DNA from 3 places in the Brachybacterium sp. GPGPB12 genome. Region 1 is predicted to be linked to each of the others. Evidence: riboswitches for the same ligand, from Rfam matches in the RefSeq annotation. Region 1 holds a riboswitch; each other region holds the start of a gene.
The links. Region 1 has a riboswitch for thiamine pyrophosphate ahead of WKH84_RS15040 (SDR family NAD(P)-dependent oxidoreductase). Riboswitches for the same ligand answer to the same signal wherever they lie in the genome.

Region 1 (4,250 bases):
GAACGACACCCGCTCCGCCGACGCCGCGACCACGCTGATCGAGGAGATGGGCGGGGCGCAGGCGAGCGTCGAGGAGATCGGCGACCTCATGGTCGCCTCCTTCACCGCGTCCAAGCCGCGCTGGGTGCGCGACGAGGAGCCCGAGAACGCGCAGCGTCTTTGCGCAGGTCTTCGCTCCCGCACGACTTTGTCTCCCTCCACCTCGCCGCGTCCGGCACCGCGCCGTTCACCGATCGCGGCGACGCCTCCGGCACCGGCTACTACTCCACCCGCGAGGAGGCGTGGAAGCCCGAGCTCGTCGAGGCCGCGCTCGGGAAGGGCCTCGAGCTCCCGCGCCTGCCCGAGGCCCCGAACGAGGTGATGGCCCGCACCGCCTCTGGGGTCGCTATCGCGGCCGGCACCGGCGACAACATGGGCGCCGCGCTCGGCCTGTCGCTGGGCCCCGGCGACGTCTCCGTCTCGATCGGCACCTCCGGCGTGTGCGCGATGGTCAGCGATACCAGGCCCGGCGACGCCTCCGGGACCGTCACGGGCTTCGCCGACGCGACCGGCCGGTTCCTGCCCATGACCACCACCATCAACGGCTCCCGCATCCTCGAGGCCGGCCGCGCCCTGCTCGGCGTCAGCCACGAGGAGATGGCCGAGCTGGCGCTCGCCTCCGAACCCGGCGCGCACGGCGCGACGCGCTGCCCTACTTCGACGGGGAGCGCACCCCGAACCGTCCCCACGCCCGTGCGACTCTGACCGGCATGAGCGGCTCCACCACCCGCGAGGACGTGGCCCGCGCCTACGTCGAAGGGTCGCTGTGCTCGCTGGCCGATGGCATCACCTCCCTCGAGGAGCGCACCGGCACGGCCGCCCGCCGCATCACGCTGATCGGCGGCGGCGCCCGCTCCCGCGCCGTCCAGCGGCTCGCTCCCGCGATCTTCGGCCGCGAGGTCACGATCGCGCCCGACGGGGAGTACGTCGCACTCGGCGCCGCCCGTCAGGCCGCCTGGGCGCTCGCCGGCACCGAGGAGCCGCCCGCCTGGGAGATCAGCGGCTCGCGGATCGTCACGGCCGACGCGACGCCGCAGGTGCTCGAGGCATACCGGGAGCTGAAGGAGCGCACCGCAGACTGGAGCTGAGGGCGCGGAGGCGTTCCCGCGGGAACGTCCCCGAGGCGACGTGGCAGGGTGTCAGGCGGCCTCGACGGTGACGAGCCCCTGCACCTGGAAGCTACGTCCGGACGGTCGCGGACGGAAGAGAGCTGGGCCCCCGATCGGGCGGGGGAGTCCGAGTGCCGCGTCTGGACCGTCACCCGTCTGCCGAGGCGGTCCAGATGCAGACTCGGTGCGCAGGAGCGGACGAGGGGCGGCCGCGGGGCGGAGGAGGGCGGCCGCGGCGGGCCCGGCGCTCCGCGGCGCGGCGAGACCGGACCGCGCGGCGGCACGGCCATGGCTACACTCGGTGCTCGACACGGGGTGCCCCATCAGGGGCTGAGAGCACACCCGGAGAACCTGATCGAGTTCATGCTCGCGGAGGGATGTCGTCGATGAGCTGTGCGCTGTCGCGCGCCGGGCCGCCTGCCACCAGGCCGCAGTCCGCCACGCTGTCGTCCCCACCAGGGCCCCCGTGTCGCCTCCCGCGCGCCGCCGCGCCCCGATGCGGCCCTGCTCCGACCGCGACGCGCCCCCACCCACTGTGCGGCGGGCGTGCTCGCATGCCCTGAAAGGACCGCACGACCATGACACCTTCCACCCCCATCACCCCCGCCTCCCGGCCCGCTCCCGCGCTCTCCGAGCAGGTCGTCCTCGTCACCGGGGGCGCCCGAGGTCTCGGCCGGGCCCTCACCGAGGCGTTCCTCCGCGAGGGAGCCAGGGTCGTCATCGACCACCTCACCAGCGAGGCCGCCGCCCGGGAGATCGCCGACGCACACCCCGGCCGGGCGATCGCCGTGCGCGCCGACGTGCGCGAGCGCGACCAGGTCGAGGAGCTGTTCGCGCACGCCGAGGCCGAGTTCGGCGACCCCGTCGACACCGTCGTGAACAACGCCTTGGCCGGCTTCTCCTTCGACGGGGACGCCCGCGCTAAGGCGCACGAGATCGGCTACGAGGCCTTCGCGGGACAGTTCTCCGGCGCTGTGCAGGGCGCGCCGCACACGATCCAGTCCGCCCTGCCCGGCTTCGACCGCGCCGGCTCGGGACGCGTCGTCAACATCGGCACCAACCTCCTCCAGCACCCCGTCGTGCCCTACCACGACTACACCGCGGCGAAGGCGGCGCGGCGCTGGCCCTGACCCGCACCTTCGCCGCCGACCTCGGCCCCCGCGGCATCACCGTGAACATGGTCAGCGGCGGCCTGCTGCGCACCACCGACGCGAGCTCCGCGACCCCGGAGGCGGTGTTCGACGCGATCGCCGCGAGCACCCCGCGCGCTCTGTGACCACGCCCGCCGAGCTCGCCGACGCCGTGCTCCTCCTCGCCTCGCCCTGGGCACGGGCGATCACCGGGCAGAACCTCGTCGTCGACGGCGGGCTGGTGATGGACTGATGGCCGCCCACGCCCATGCCTCCGTGACCGGCGCTGTCCGCCGCCCGGTGCGGCTGAACCTCTTCGCCCACGCCTGCGGCCACCACTCCGCGGCCTGGCGCGCGCCCGGCTCCTCGGTGGCGCGCCTCGCGGACATCACGTACTGGGAGGAGCTCGCCCTGATCGCGGAGCGGGGCCGGCTGGATGCGGTCTTCCTCGCCGACGGCCAGTCGATCGGCACGGCCGGCGTCGAGCGCGGCCCCGCCTGGATGCTCGAGCCGCTCACCGTGCTCACCGCGATGGCCCGTGCCACGGAGCGGATCGGGCTGGTCACGACGGTCTCCAGCACCTTCTGGGATCCGTTCCACGCCGCCCGGTCGCTGGCGAGCCTCGACCACATCTCCCGCGGCCGGGCCGGGGTCAACGTCGTCACCTCGATGACCGACGAGGAGGCCCGCAACCACTCCATGACCGCCCTGCCGGACCACACCCACCGCTACGCCACCGCCGCGGAGTTCATCGAGGTGCTCCAGGGGCTGTGGGCGTCCTGGCCGACGGGCGAGATCCTCGCCGAACCGGACGGCGCCTACGTCGACCCCGCTCTCCTGCGTCCCCCGCACCATCGCGGTGAGAAGTTCGCGGTCGACGGCCCCCTCAACGTGCCGACCCCGCCGCAGGGCCGACCGGTCCTCTTCCAGGCCGGTGCCTCGGAGGCCGGGCGCGCGCTCGCCGCCCGACACGCCGAGGGGATCTACGCCGTGGCCTGGGACCTCGCCTCCGCCCGCACCTATCGCAGCGACATCCGCTCCCGCGCCGCGGCGCTCGGACGCGACCCCGACGCCCTCGCCGTCATGCCGGGGCTGGTCCCCTACGTCGCCTCGACCGAGCAGGAGGCACGACGCCGCAAGGCCGAGCTCGACGCCCTGCTGCCCGTGCAGGACTCGCTGCGCCAGCTCTCCTTCTTCGTCGGCCAGGACACGTCGGACTGGGAGCTCGACGCCCCGGTCCCGCCGCCGCCGCCACTGGAGGAGTTCACCGGGCCGAAGGGCCGCTACGCCACCGTGCTTCGCATCGTCGAGACCGCCCGCCCGACCGTCCGCGAGCTGCTGGGGCTCCTCGCCGCAGGTGGCGGCCACGCGACCGTGATCGGCACTCCGGAGCAGGTGGCCGACGAGATCGAGCGCTGGGTCGATGGGGGAGCGGCCGACGGCTTCAACCTCATGCCTCCCACCCTGCCGGGCGGCATCGAGGAGTTCGTGGGCCAGGTGGTGCCGGTGCTCCAGCGGCGTGGGCGGTTCCGCCGCGAGTACGAGGGGACGACTCTGCGCGACCATCTCGGCCTGCCGCGGCCGCGGCAGGGGATGCCGGCGCCGGCGGGGAGCTGACCGATCCGGGCGGGCGTCCGGCGGAACGGGACCGCTGAGGGAGGGGGTCTGTTCGCGGCGCCTGCCCCTCGCGCGGGAGGGGCGTCCCTGTGAGCGCTCAGAGGGAGCGCTCGGGCTCCCTGGCTCGGACCCGCCCCAGGATCGCGTCGACGAAGAGCTCCGTCACCTCGGGAGCGAGGTGCAGGTTGTAGGTCGGCTCGAACAGCTCCGCCTCGATCAGCACCCGCCCGTGCTCGGCGGAGTCGACCAGGTCGATCCGTCCGTACAGCGGCGTGCCGAGCCCGGTCACGTCGGCGACCGCCGCGAGCACCCGCTCGGCGAAGGCCTGCTCGTCGGCCGAGGCGTCGACGAGCTG
Region 2 (4,250 bases), 1.1 Mb from region 1:
CCCCCGCAGGAGCAGATGATGACCGCAGCCCTCCCCTCCGGACTCGACCTCGAGCAGGTCGACGCCGCCGCCCGCCCCCAGGACGACCTCTTCGGCCACGTCAACGGCCTCTGGCTCGCCGAGCACGTGATGCCCGCCGACCGGTCCAGCGACGGCGCCTTCCACGCGCCGCGCGACCTGTCCGAGGAGCGGGTGCGGGAGATCGTCGAGGAGGCGGCCGACGACGTCGCGCGCGCGCGGACGAGGCGGGGAGCCTGCCGGTCCCGACCACCGACCACGCCCGGATCGGCACGCTGTACCGCATGTTCATGGACACCGAGGCGATCGAGGCCGCCGGCCTGTCCGGCCTCGTCGGCCTGCTCGACGAGATCGGGGCGATCCGGGACCTCGAGGGCCTCGTGCGCCGGATGGCGGCGCCCGACTCGGGGGCCTCGGCGGTGCTCGCCTATGTGTGGACCGACGACCACGACTCCTCCCAGTACCAGGTCAAGATCCATCAGGGAGGCCTCGGCCTGCCCGACGAGTCCTACTACCGCGAGGAGCACCACGCCGAGACCCGCGAGGCCTATGCCGCGCACCTGGCGAACCTCGCCCGTCTCGCCGAGCGCCCCGGCCGTGCCGGGCTCGCCGTCGGCGGCCCCGAGGAGCTCGCCCGCGCCGTGCTCGACTTCGAGACCCGCCTCGCCGCCTGCCACGTCGACGTGGTCCGCCTGCGCGACCGGGAGAAGTCCGACAACCCCATGGACGCCGCGCGCGCAGCGAGCTCGCCCCCGCCTTCCCCTGGGACGCGTACATCGAGGGCACCGGCGCGCCGGCCGCGGCCTTCGACGTGGTCTCCGTCGGCCAGCCCGAGTTCGTCTCCGCCGCCGCCGAGCCGCTGGCCGGGGAGGACCTCGCCGTGCTCCGCACCTGGCTCGCCCTGCACACCGTCTCCTCCTACGCCCCCTATCTCCCCGCCGCGCTGGTCGAGGAGGACTTCGACTTCTCCGGCCGCGTCCTCTCCGGCGCGGAGGAGCTGAAGGAGCGGTGGAAGCGGGGCGTGGCCCTGGTCGAGGGCGCGGTCGGCTTCGCCGTCGGCCGCGAGTACGTCGCCCGCCACTTCCCCGCCGCCCACAAGGAACGGATGACCGCGCTGGTCGACGCGCTGATGGACGCCTACCGCGACTCGATCAGCTCGTTGGACTGGATGACCCCGGCCACCCGCGAGAAGGCGCTCGCGAAGCTCGAGAGGTTCACCCCGAAGATCGGGTACCCCTCGACGTGGCGCGACTACGACGGCCTCGAGCTCGTCCCCGGCGACCTCGTCGCGACCGTCCGCGCCTCCCGCCGCTTCGAGGCGGACTTCGAGTTCTCGAAGGTCGGCGGGCCGATGGACGAGACCGAGTGGCACATGACCCCGCAGACGGTCAACGCCTACTACAACCCCGGCCGGAACGAGATCGTCTTCCCCGCCGCGATCCTCCAGCCCCCGTTCTTCGACGCGGAAGCCGACGACGCCGTGAACTTCGGCGGGATCGGCGCGGTGATCGGCCACGAGGTCGGCCACGGCTTCGACGACCAGGGCTCGAAGTACGACGGGGAGGGCAACCTCGTCTCCTGGTGGACGGCCGAGGACCGCGAGGCCTTCGACGCCCGCGCCGCCCGTCTCATCGCGCAGTACTCGGAGCTGTCCCCGCGCGAGCTCGACGACTCCCACCGCGTCAACGGCGCCCTCACCATCGGCGAGAACATCGGCGACCTCGGCGGGCTCTCCATCGCGGTGAAGGCCTATCTCGCCAGCCGCTCCGAGGAGGAGGCCGCGGCCGAGCTCGACGGACTCACCGGCCTGCGGCGCGTGTTCTGGTCCTGGGCGACCGTGTGGCGGGGCCGGAACCGGCCCCAGGAGGCGATCCGCCGCCTGGCCGTGGACCCGCATGCGCCGATGGAGTTCCGCTGCAACACGGTCGCCGGGCACCTCGACGAGTTCCACGAGGCCTTCGACGTGCGCGAGGGCGACGGCATGTACCGCGCCCCCGAGGAGCGGGTGAGCATCTGGTGAGGCCCGATCCGCCCTTCCACGTCGGGCGGACGGTGCCCTCCTCCGTGGGCTGGACCCGCGTCGTCGTCACGGTGGTGGCGGGCCTGATCGTGTCGGGCCTGCTCGCTGCGGCGCGGCTCGGCGCCGGGCGCGATCGCGGTGCTCGCCGCCTTCGCGGCCGCTGGCGCTGTGGACGTGGATGGGCCAGGCCACCCGCTTCGTGGTCGACGGGAACGGGGTCACCGTCAGCCTCGGCGGCTTCCTGCCCCGCCGGGTCTGGCCGATCGAGGACTTCCGCACCGTGCAGCTGCGCGAGATCCCCACCGGCACCGTGGGCGTCGCCCTCGGCGGCTACGGCTGGCGGCGCGGGAGGGCGATGACCCCGAAGCCCGAGGAGCTCACCCCCGTCGGCCGGCGGAAGATCTTCACCGTCGCCGAGCAGCAGCGGCCCTACCGGATGCTGGTCACCCGGCCGGGGACGAGCGTGGAGATCATCGGGACGAAGGACACCTGCTACATCCTCTCCCCCGTCGACCCCCAGGCGGCCGCCGATGCGATCGACCAGGCCATCCGTGCCCGCCGCTGAGCGTGCTCCTGGGCTAGACTGTCTGCTCGTCATCCACTGACAGGGGAGCACCGTCCGGTGCTGAGAGTGCGCCGACGGCGCAGACCCTCGAACCTGATCCGGCTCGCACCGGCGTAGGGAGTCGGGATTTCCGTGGAGCACCGCCGGTGCTCCGCGCCCCTTCCAGGACCTGGGAGGAGACGTGATGACTCGTTATCGCACCGTCGATCTGCTGGTGACCGTGCTGATCGGGGCGGCCTTCGGGGTCGCCTTCCTCGGCTACGGCCAGCTCTACACCCTGATCGGCCCGCTGACCGCGGCGTTCAAGCCTGCCGAGGGGCCGCTGGCGGGGATCTGGTTCCTGCCGGCCGTGCTCGCCGCGGCGCTGGTGCGCAAGCCCGGCGCCGCCCTGCTCGCGGAGATGGTCGCCGCCGTGCTCTCGATGCCGCTGGGCGACCAGTGGGGTTGGAGCACCGCCGTGTCCGGTCTCATGCAGGGCGGCGGGGTCGAGCTCGCCTTCCTGCTCACCCGCTACCGCCGCTTCACCCTGCCCGTGGCGGTGCTCGGCGGGGTGCTCGCCGGACTGCTCGAATGGGGCTGGGAGAAGATCGTCTACTACCAGGAGATGAGCTGGCTGTTCTCCGGCACGATGCTCGCCTTCTTCCTGCTCTCGGGGCGCGCTGCTGTGCGGGGTGCTGGGCTGGGCGGCGAGCCGGGCGCTGATCGCGACCGGCGCGGTGGACTCCCTGGCCTCGGGCCGGGAGGCGGCCCGCGCGGTGGAGGCCTGAGCACCGGGACCGTCCCGGCGGCGTCCGTGCACGTCGACGGGCTGCGCTGGCGGCCGCTGACCCGGCGCGAGCCGACGATCGAGGGGCTCGACCTCGAGATCCCGCCCGGGCAGCGAGTGCTGCTGGCCGGGGCGAGCGGCGCGGGAAGTCGACCGTCTTGCGGGCGCTGGCCGGGTCGCTGGACCCCGAGGACGGGGACGGCGAGGGGCTCGTCCCCGCGCCCAGCCGGCCCGGGGAGCGGGGCCTGCTGCTGCAGAACCCGGTGCACGCCCTCGTCGGCGCGACCGTCGCCCGCGACGCCGCCTTCGGACCGGAGAACGCGGGACTGCCCCGGCCGGAGCTCACCGAGCGCGCGACCCGGGCGCTCGAGGCGGCGCGAGTCGACCTCGACCCCGAGCGGGCGCCGCTGGACGCCTCGGGCGGCCAGCAGCAGCGGATCGCGCTCGCCGGTGCGCTGGCCCTGCGCCCCGACCTGCTTGCTCCTGGACGAGCCGACCTCCATGCTCGATGCCCCGACAGCCGAGGAGGTGCGCCGGGCGATCCTCGCGGTCACGGGCGGCCGCACCCTCGTCGTCGCCGAGCACCGGATCGGGCCCTGGGCGCCGCATGTGGACCGGCTGATCGTGCTCGGCCCTCGCGCCCGGGTGCTTGCCGACGGAGCACCGGGCGAGCCGCTCTCCCGGCGGCGGGAGGTGCTGGTCGCAGCGGGGGTGCTCGAGGACGGGACGGCCGACGAGGAGGCACCGGGACCGGCCGAACCCGGCGAGACCGTCGCCGCGGCCGCACGGCGTCACCGTGCCCGCCCGGGGGCTCACCGCGCCGCAGGACCTCGAGCCGCGCGCTGGGCGGCTGACCGTGCTGACCGGCCCGTCCGGTGCGG
Region 3 (4,250 bases), 720 kb from region 1:
CCAGCATCGCCAGCGGCGCCGCGACGGCGAAGGCGATCGTGGCCTGCGCCCACGGCGCCATCGAGAGGATCAGCCCGCTCATCAGTCCGCGCCGCCGCGGCATCGACCACTCCATCGCCAGCGGGATCGCGGCGGAGTACTCGCCGGCCACGAAGATCCCGCCGAGGAAGCGCGCGCCAGGATCAGCGCGACCGTGCCCGGGCCGAGCACCTGGTGGGTGGGGACGAGGGCGATCGCGAGCGCGCACGCCGCGGTGCCCGCGATCGCAAGACGGGTGGTGCGGGTGCGCCCCATGCGGTCCGCGATCCGCCCGAACACCACCCCGCCGACAGGCCGGCCCAGCGACATCGCGACGATGATCAGAGCCGCCGCCGACGCGGTCGCCGACGGGCCCGCGATCACGAGCATCGCCGGGGCCAGCGCCGTGACCGGCAGGAACACATGGATGTTGTCGATGAAGTTTCCGACCACGCCGGCGCGCGCGCGGCCCGGCCCTCGGGCGGCAGGGCGCGGGTGCCGGTCGCGGGGATCGAGGCGGCGGTCATCGGGTCGCCCCCGCGAGGGCCGGAGCCGGGGAGACGGCGGCGGAGTCCACACGTCGTGCCTGCTCGAAGAACTCCAGCTCGTGACGGCAGGCGAGGAGGAAGGCGCGCGCCGCCTCGGCCCGCACGGCGGGATCGGCGGCCTCGAGCTCGCGCTCGACGACGCCGAGCGCCCCGCGCACCCCCTCCACGAAGGTGGGGTCGCGGTAGGTCAGGAGCCACCCCGCGTAGGGGTGCTCGTCCGGGACCTCGGGCAGGCTCGCCCCGACCTGCGCGTACAGCCAGAAGCAGGGCGGCGCCGCGGTCGCTCCGACGGCCGTCGGGTCGCCGAGCGCCCGGGCGAGCAGGAAGTCGGTGTACGCGCTGGTCACCGGGCTGACGGCCACCTCTGCCGCGTCGGGGCGGGTCGCGAGCCAGGCGCGGTGCGAGCTCGAGCTCGGTGTCCACACAGTGCCGGGAGGAGTCCGACCAGAACTCCCGCGCGGCAGGGGCTTCCGAGATCTCGGCCAGGGTCGCGAGGGCGCGGGAGTAGCGCTGCAGGTAGTGCGCGTCCTGCGCGAGATAGAAGGAGAACTGCCCCTCGGGCAGGCTCCCGTCCACCAGCGCCGCCACGAAGCCGGAGCCCTCGATCGCGCCGGCGAGCGGCGCCCCGGCCGCCCACAGCGCCTCGGTCCACGGGCCGACGGGCGGGACGGAGGCGGCGGGGCCGTCGGCCGTGACCAGGGCGGCGAGCTGCGCCGGTTCCTCCCACCGGTCCGGCACCGCGCCCGTCGCCACCCACGGTGCGGCCGATCCCGCCGCGAGGCGCCGTGCCCGGTGCGCATGGTCGACGGGACCGTTCCCGCTCCCGACCTGCAGTGCCGCGCCGTGCGCGATCGCCTCGTGCGACCAGTCGGTGACCCAGGCGAGCGCCGTGGCCGGGTCCTCGCCGGCGCCGAGCCGGGTCGCGAGCGCCGCCGCGAGGGAGCGACCGGTGCCGTGCGTGCTCGTCGTGTCCACCCGCGTGGAGTGCACCCGGTGGCGGGTCCCGTCGGCCGCGATCCAGGTGTTGGTGACCGCACGGCTGTCGAGGTGGCCGGTCTTCACCACGACCGCGACGCCGGTCGCCTCCGACCAGCGGGCGGCCTGGGCGAGGGCCTCGTCCTCGTCGTGCGCGCGGGGCTCGCCGGTGAGGACGGCGAGCTCGTCGATGTTCGGGGTGACCACGGTGGCGAGGGAGCAGAAGCGGATCATCGCCTGCTCCGCCTCGGGCTCCAGCGACCTGTCGCGGCTGGTCGCGACCATCACCGGGTCGACCACGAGCACCCGCGGCGGATGGGCGGAGAGCCAGGTCCGGACGGCCTCGATGATCTCGGCGGTGCCGAGCATGCCGGTCTTGACCGCCTCGAGCTCGACGTCGTCGGAGACCGCGCGGAGCCGCGCGGCGAGGAACTGCGCGGGAGGGACGTGGATGTCGCTCACGCCGTGGGTGTTCTGCGCGACGACCGCGGTCACCGCCGCCATGCCGAAGCCGCCCGCGGCGGTGATCGACTTGAGGTCCGCCGCGGTGCCGGCGCCTCCCGTCGGGTCCGTGCCCGCGATCGAGAGCACGCGCGGGGCCGATGGCGCTGGCCGGCCGGACGCGAGTCGACCCGGCGCGGCGACGCGGGGGAGGGCAGCGGGAAAGAGGGTGCAAGGATCCGAGCTCATGCGGACATCCCTTCGCTAGTACGAACTAGATCAGGTTCCACGGGTGTGATCTCAGCGCCTCGGGCGCACCCCGTGTCCAGTGGCCGAGTGTAGGCCACGCGGCGGGGGAGGGGCCGGGATGTCCGGAGCCGATGCCTCTCTACCGCAGAGGTCCGACAGACGACGCGAACCCCTCGAGAACCGGTGGATGACGCTGTGGAAAAGGGGGTTCTGTGGAGGGAGGGTGTGGATGGAGGGGCGTATAGCGGTCGAGATGCGCCACTCGATCAGAAAGTTATCCACATATTCCTCCCGGACCTTTCTTCTGTCCGTGTCGGTCACTATTGTGAAGTGGTCGGATCGAAAGGGGCGGTGCACCGATGCGTCGCCGACGCGGAGGGGGAGGAGGGACCGATGAGCATCACGCGACCGGAGCATCCGTCGGGCGATGAGGTCGCCGACGACGCACGCGACGCGGTGCGTTCCGAGCGGTCGGATGCCGCCGCACCCGATACCTCCGCACTGGAGGTCGCCCTGCCCTCGGTTCCCGCCTCGTCGCCGGCGGTGACGGCATCGCCGTCGGCCCCTGCCACCACCTCCCCGGACCCCGTCGACGATGCCCTGATCGCGTCGCTTCCTGCACGTTTCCGCCGGGTTGGCGCACGCCAGGCTCGTACTCGTGCCGCGCTGCCCGATCTCGGCGGTCGCGCCGACGACCCCGCCCTGAGCGAGGCCGCGCAGCGCGTGTGGGATGCGGAGCGCGCCACTGCCCTCGCGCTCGCTGCGCAGTACCGCGCCCTCGCCGCCCTGCACGAGTTCGAGGGCGAGTACGAGGATGCCTGCGAGCTCGACGAGGTCGAGACGCTCCGCGCCGCACTCGGCCTCAGGGTCACTCGCAGTGCCGCGAGCTGGCGACTGCGCGACGCGTACCAGGCCGTGAACCATTTCCCGCGCACCCTCGAGAACCTCGAATCCGGAAGCATGCCGTCGGCCTGGTTCCAGAAGATGCTGAAGACCTCGCAGAAGCTCTCCGAATCCTCCAGGAGGGATCTCGATGCCGTGATCTCGACATGGTCCACGGATATCAGCCCGGAACGATTCTTCACGCTCCTGCGCGCCCTCATCGAGCATCTCGCCGAGCGCGAGAGCCGTCCCGATCTCGTCGCCGCGCTCGAACGCACCGTCGAGTCGCTTCCCGGCGCGGAGGCCGGCACCGGGACCCTGAGGATCACGGGCCCGATCCCCGAGATCCTCGCCCGGTGGAAGTCGATCGACGAGTCCGCCCGCGCCGTCCAGGCGGCGCGGCGTGCGGCGCTCCGCGGCGGCACACCGATCCCGCACGACCCTGACGGCGTCGTCCTCGAGACCGGCAGGGCCCTTCCGCTCACCCGGCGCGCTACGCCCTGATCGACACCGCCGACCTCGACGTCGACGGGGTCGCCGTCCCCGCCGAGCGGTTCCGCCTCAACGTCACCGTGCCCGTGCTGACCCTGCTCGGCGCCTCCGACCAGCCCGGCATGCTCGACGGCGTCACCCCGCGCCGCCCTCGATGGCGCGTTCCCTCGCCGGCGGCTGCACCGTCTGGCACCGCGTCCTCACCAGCGCGAGCGGCGGCGCCTTCCTCCCGCTCCCGGCCGACCGCGTCACCCCCACCCCCGCGATGCTCGAGCACCTCCGGCTCCGCAACGGGCAGTGCGCCGTCCCCGGATGCACGCGCCCCACCTCCTGGGCCTCCGAGTGCGACCACATCGAGGAGTGCCTGCGCGGCACCCCGGGCGAGGGCGGCGCCACCGAGGTCGAGAACCTGCACCTGCTGTGCTGGCGAGACCACCTCGACAAGACGAACGGCCTGCTGGACCCCACCCGGCTCCACACGCAGGCAGGCAAGCCGGGCCGCACCCGCTGGACGATCGGCCGCCACGGCGACGCCGTCACCGTCCTCGACGACCTCGACCACGCCAGCCTCGAGATGGTCGAGTCGCTCACCGCCGCCTGGACCGGCTTCCTGCGCGGCGCCCACGCCGGCGACCCCGCGACCAG

Region 2: linked by a shared signal. The riboswitch ahead of WKH84_RS21500 (ECF transporter S component) and the one ahead of WKH84_RS15040 (SDR family NAD(P)-dependent oxidoreductase) in region 1 are both predicted to bind thiamine pyrophosphate.
Region 3: linked by a shared signal. The riboswitch ahead of WKH84_RS10895 (bifunctional hydroxymethylpyrimidine kinase/phosphomethylpyrimidine kinase) and the one ahead of WKH84_RS15040 (SDR family NAD(P)-dependent oxidoreductase) in region 1 are both predicted to bind thiamine pyrophosphate.

Annotation. Positions count from the first base shown of each region.
Region 1 covers NZ_CP149573.1:2,585,486-2,589,735, forward strand. Annotated here, with positions in the region: partial or broken gene xylB (xylulokinase) at 1-1,127, shown strand, start outside; TPP riboswitch at 1,450-1,543, shown strand; gene WKH84_RS15040 (SDR family NAD(P)-dependent oxidoreductase) at 1,727-2,278, shown strand; partial or broken gene WKH84_RS15045 (SDR family oxidoreductase) at 2,320-2,531, shown strand; gene WKH84_RS15050 (LLM class flavin-dependent oxidoreductase) at 2,531-3,895, shown strand; gene WKH84_RS15055 (hypothetical protein) at 3,993-4,250, opposite strand, start outside.
Region 2 covers NZ_CP149573.1:3,696,723-3,700,972, reverse strand. Annotated here, with positions in the region: partial or broken gene WKH84_RS21520 (hypothetical protein) at 16-168, shown strand; partial or broken gene WKH84_RS21515 (M13 family metallopeptidase N-terminal domain-containing protein) at 303-704, shown strand; gene WKH84_RS21510 (M13-type metalloendopeptidase) at 689-2,038, shown strand; gene WKH84_RS21505 (hypothetical protein) at 2,217-2,603, shown strand; TPP riboswitch at 2,635-2,740, shown strand; partial or broken gene WKH84_RS21500 (ECF transporter S component) at 2,788-3,108, shown strand; gene WKH84_RS21495 (hypothetical protein) at 3,528-4,223, shown strand; gene WKH84_RS21490 (ATP-binding cassette domain-containing protein) at 4,166-4,250, shown strand, end outside.
Region 3 covers NZ_CP149573.1:1,863,068-1,867,317, reverse strand. Annotated here, with positions in the region: gene WKH84_RS10910 (MFS transporter) at 1-151, opposite strand, end outside; gene WKH84_RS10905 (hypothetical protein) at 82-471, opposite strand; gene WKH84_RS10900 (hypothetical protein) at 542-913, opposite strand; partial or broken gene WKH84_RS10895 (bifunctional hydroxymethylpyrimidine kinase/phosphomethylpyrimidine kinase) at 1,014-2,231, opposite strand; TPP riboswitch at 2,222-2,314, opposite strand; gene WKH84_RS10890 (hypothetical protein) at 2,427-3,617, shown strand; gene WKH84_RS10885 (HNH endonuclease signature motif containing protein) at 3,760-4,250, shown strand, end outside.